2 regions of the Clostridium sulfidigenes genome follow, and region 1 is predicted to be linked to the other one. Evidence: predicted binding sites of a transcription regulator. Region 1 holds the regulator's gene; the other holds the start of a gene.
The links. The regulator Rex, encoded in region 1, represses fermentation and respiration genes when NADH is low (regulators of the CRP and FNR family bind a similar motif). The targets are predictions, from matches to a motif close to ATTGTTAANNNNTTAACAAT.
Positions count from the first base shown of each region.

Region 2: a site for Rex is predicted at 843-862, ahead of ACTNBA_RS11465 (acetyl-CoA C-acetyltransferase). Genes of this name have one in related genera too.

Region 1 covers NZ_JBQHQR010000002.1:183,512-185,930, forward strand. The annotation lists gene ACTNBA_RS02745 (short-chain-enoyl-CoA hydratase) at 1-721, opposite strand, end outside; gene ACTNBA_RS02750 (redox-sensing transcriptional repressor Rex) at 965-1,615, opposite strand; gene abc-f (ribosomal protection-like ABC-F family protein) at 2,064-2,419, shown strand, end outside.
Region 2 covers NZ_JBQHQR010000008.1:170,711-173,129, reverse strand. The annotation lists gene ACTNBA_RS11470 (sigma-54 interaction domain-containing protein) at 1-691, shown strand, start outside; gene ACTNBA_RS11465 (acetyl-CoA C-acetyltransferase) at 1,095-2,273, shown strand.

The sequences.
Region 1 (2,419 bases):
GGTCTTCAGTAGCAAAACACATTCCAAATGCTTCAGCTTCATATAATACTGCACTATCAATATCCATTTGCAAGCCTCTATTGATAGCAGCTTTACATTGGCTTATAGCTATAGGAGCATTCTTAGCTATTTTATTAGCCATAGCTTTTGCTTCATCTAAAAGTGTCTCTGGTTCTACTACCTTGTTTACTAATCCAATTCTTAAAGCTTCTTCAGCATTGATCATGTCACAAGTGTAAATTAATTCTTTTGCAATTCCTTCACCTACAAGTCTTGATAACCTTTGAGTTCCGCCAAACCCAGGAGTTATTCCAAGCCCTGCTTCTGGTTGTGCAAACTTAGCTTTAACTGATGCAATTCTAATATCGCAAGCCATTGCAAGTTCACATCCACCACCTAATGCAAAACCATTAACTGCAGCTATAACAGGTTTTTCAAGTTTTTCAATTTTTCTAAAAACCCCATTCCCAAGAATACCAAATTCTTTACCTTCTATAGCATTCATTTCTTTCATTTCTGAAATATCAGCTCCAGCAACGAACGCTTTACCTTCTCCTGTAAGAATAACTGCATAAATTTCTTTATCCCCAGAAATTTCTTGGATAACACAATCAATTTCTTTTAAAGTTTCTGTGTTTAAAGCATTTAATGCTTTAGGTCTGTTTAGTTTAACTAAAGCCACATTTCCTTCTTTTTCCAAGACTATGTTCTTATAATCCATGTTTAAAATCCCCCATGCAATTTTTCAGGTGTTAGCCGCCATAAATCGTTATTATTTTAACAAAAAAGTGATTAAGGTTCTAATACCTTAATCACTATTATAGACTGTTTATAATTCTTTTTCAACCTAATTTATATTTTATTTATGTTTTTTAATGAATCTTTTTACTTAATTCATATAATTAAATTCAAAAAATTCCTGACAATACAAATTTTAAGAAATTCGTATTGTCTTTTTTTAGTATTATAGGAATTCTTCTTCTTTTTCACGCTCATTTAATAAGTAACTTAAAGTCATTAAACTTTCATTAAGATGTACATTCTCTACAATAACATCCTCGTTAACCTTTAGATCTATAGGTGCAAAATTCCATATTCCCTTTACGCCATTCTTTATTACCACATCTGCTACCCCTTGGGCTCTATTTTTAGGAACACAAATTATAGCTATGTTAATCTTTTCTCTCTGTAAGAAACTATCTAACTCATCCATATCTCTAATTTCAATATCTCTTATTTTAAGTCCAATAAGTTTTACATTCACATCAAAAATACCTTTAAGATTAAATGCCATCTTATCAAAGGTTGTATAGTTGGCAATTGCTTGACCTATATTTCCAGCTCCAATTATTACAGTGTTATACTCTTTGTTAAGGCCTAATATAACAGAGATTTGATATAATAATTCCTTAACATTATATCCATACCCTTGTTGACCAAAATCTCCAAAACAATTTAAATCCTGTCTTATTTGTGAAGCTGTAAACCCAATTCTTTCACTTAGTTCTTTAGAGGATATTCTATCAACTTCATTTTTATCTAATTCGCGCAAATATCTGTAGTACTTAGGTAGCCTTTTTATTACAGCCATAGAAATGCTTCTTTTCTTCTCCACCTCTTATCAACTCCTTATATATATTCTTTATATATTCCTTGTTTATTCTTTTTGTCTTTTATTTTTATGCTTATTCATATTATAATTCTCTATTAAATATTATCTAAAATAACTATTCTAATCTCATATTCAACGTAGGTTTTATTCATATAGATATTATACTATATTACCATTGATTTGTTATATATTTTTTAATAAATAAACTATAATGCTATATTGTACATTTAAAATACTTTATTGTATATATAAATTATAAATTTTTTTAACTTTTTATCATAAATAATATATAAAGTCTCATAAACTTAATTTTTATACCAATTTTACTTTTCTTTGTATTATATATAACAATGTTTCCTATTACTCACAATACCCATTCCTCCACTGTACTATACAAATTATTTTAAATTTCTAACTTTCATGTTAAAATGCTAGTAGGACGGTGAAATAAATGATAGTTTTAAGTTGTAAAAACATAAGTAAATACTTCGGAATAGATATGATTTTAAAAGATATTACCTTCAATGTAAATGAAGGTGAAAAAATAGGATTAATAGGTGCTAATGGTGCAGGTAAATCAACCCTATTTAAAATTTTAACCAATCAAATGGAATATGATAGTGGTGAGCTATATATAGATAAATCAAAGGAACTTGGATATCTTTCTCAAAACCTTTCTCTAGATTCAGATAATACCATATATACTGAACTTCTTTCCGTGTTTAAGTCACTGATAGATATTGAGGAAAGATTACACAATTTAGAAGAGAAGATGAAGGAACCTTATGATGCTGCTAAAGAAGATTA
Region 2 (2,419 bases), on a different contig from region 1:
AAAAACAGGAATGAAGGGTAAATTTGAGCTTGCAGATGGAGGAACTATTCTTTTAGATGAAATAGGAGATATGCCTCTTTTTATGCAGGTGAAGTTATTAAGAGTTCTTCAAGATAGAGAAATTGTAAGAGTGGGTAGTAATGATGTAAAAAAGATAGATGTTAGGATCATAGCATCTACAAACAAAAACTTATTACAGTTAACTCAAGAGGGTAAGTTTAGACAAGATTTATACTATAGATTAAATGTTATGCATGTTAAGCTTCCAGCACTAAGAGAAAGAATTGAAGATGTGGGACCACTTGCAGAGGCATTAAGAGTTAAGCTATGTAATAAGTATGGAATATATAGTGAAGGTATATCAGAAGAAACCTTGGATTATCTAAAATGTTATAACTGGCCAGGTAATGTTAGGGAACTAGAAAATGTTATTGAAAGAGCAATAAATTTACTTAATACAGAGCTGAAAATATTACCAGAGCATTTACCAGCAAAGATATTAGATTGTAACAAAAGAAAGGTTGATTATGAAAATAAACAACTTAAAGACATAGTAGAAGAAATAGAAAAGCAGGTAATTACAGAAACTTTAGAGAAACTTAATGGTAATAAAAATGAAACTGCTAAGGTTTTGGGTATTAGTAGGCAAGGTCTTTATAAGAAAATGAAGAGATTTAATATGGAACTTTAAAAAAAGTGTAAACTAAAACACACATGTAAACTAAGTTTACACGTGTGTTTTACTTTGGAGAATTAACCCTTTAAATAGATTAAATGTATTAATAAATGATGAAAAAAATCTGCTAATTATTGATTTTGCTTTAGGTGATTTATTTAACATTGAAGTTATAATATTAACAAAGATTTGTTTAAGGAAAAACCGTAAACTGTAGTTTACAGTGTTATTTTCCCTAATTCACGAGAAAGTAGATATTTAGGGGATTGTAGAAGTTGGCATGGAAACTGCTATATAAATAAGAGTAATAAACATAGACTTTGTAACCCTATGTAGATATATAAGCAGGGGATAAAATAGTTTCTAACGTAACGAATTATTTAAAGAAAAAATTTTTAAGAAAAGGATGGAGTTAAAAATGAAAGAAGTTGTTATTGTAAGTGCTGCTAGAACAGCAGTAGGATCATTTGGAGGTTCATTATCAAAATTATCAGCAGCAGAAATTGGTGCTGTGGCTGCAAAAGAAGCAATAAAAAGAGCAGGAATAGATCCAGCTATTATAGATGAAGCTATTATAGGAAATGTTATAAGTGCAGGACTTGGACAAAATGTTGGAAGACAAGTAGCTTTAAAGGCTGGTTTAAAAGAAGAATCTACAGCAATTAGTATTAATAAAGTTTGTGGTTCAGGGATAAAAGCTGTAACATTAGCAGCTCAAGCAATAAAATCAGGAGATGCAGATGTAATCCTTTGTGGTGGAACAGAATCAATGAGTAATGCACCATATGTATTACCAACATCTAGATGGGGACAAAGAATGGGTGATTCAACAATGGTTGACACTATGATTAAAGATGGTCTTTGGGATGCGTTCTATGATTATCATATGGGAGTTACTGCAGAAAACATAGCTGAAAAATGGGGTCTTACAAGAGAAATGCAAGACGAATTTGCTTTAAGTAGCCAATTAAAAGCTGAAAAAGCTGTAAAAGAAGGAAGATTTAAAGATGAAATAGTACCAGTTGAAATACCTCAAAGAAAAGGAGATCCAATTGTATTTGATACAGATGAGTTCCCTAAATTTGGTTCAACAATAGAGAAATTAGGAAAACTTAAGCCAGCTTTCAAAAAAGGTGGAACAGTTACTGCTGGTAACGCTTCAGGAATAAATGATGGAGCTGCTATGTTCATAGTTATGTCTAAAGAAAAAGCTGAACAACTAGGAGTTAACTATCTTGCAACTATAAAATCTTATGCATCAGCAGGTCTTGATCCACAAATAATGGGATATGGACCATTCGAAGCTACAAGCAAAGCTTTATCTAAAGCTGGATTAACAGTTGAAGATTTAGATTTAATAGAAGCTAATGAAGCTTTTGCAGCACAATCACTAGCAGTAGCTAAAGATTTAAAATTTGACATGAATAAAGTAAATGTTAATGGTGGAGCAATAGCTATTGGGCACCCAGTTGGAGCATCTGGAGCTAGAATATTAACTACTCTTATCTATGAAATGATTAAGAGAGATAACAAAAAAGGTCTTGCTACACTATGTATAGGTGGCGGACAAGGAATCGCAATAGTAATAGAAAGATAAGTGACACCCAAAATCTTTGATTTTGTTGGTGGAACTTACTCATTCGAACGTATGTGAGAAGGAGTGTCCCTGCGAGCAAAGCGAGAAAAGAGAATCTATGATTTGGTCAGTGGAACTTAAGTGACCATCTAAATCTATGATTTAGT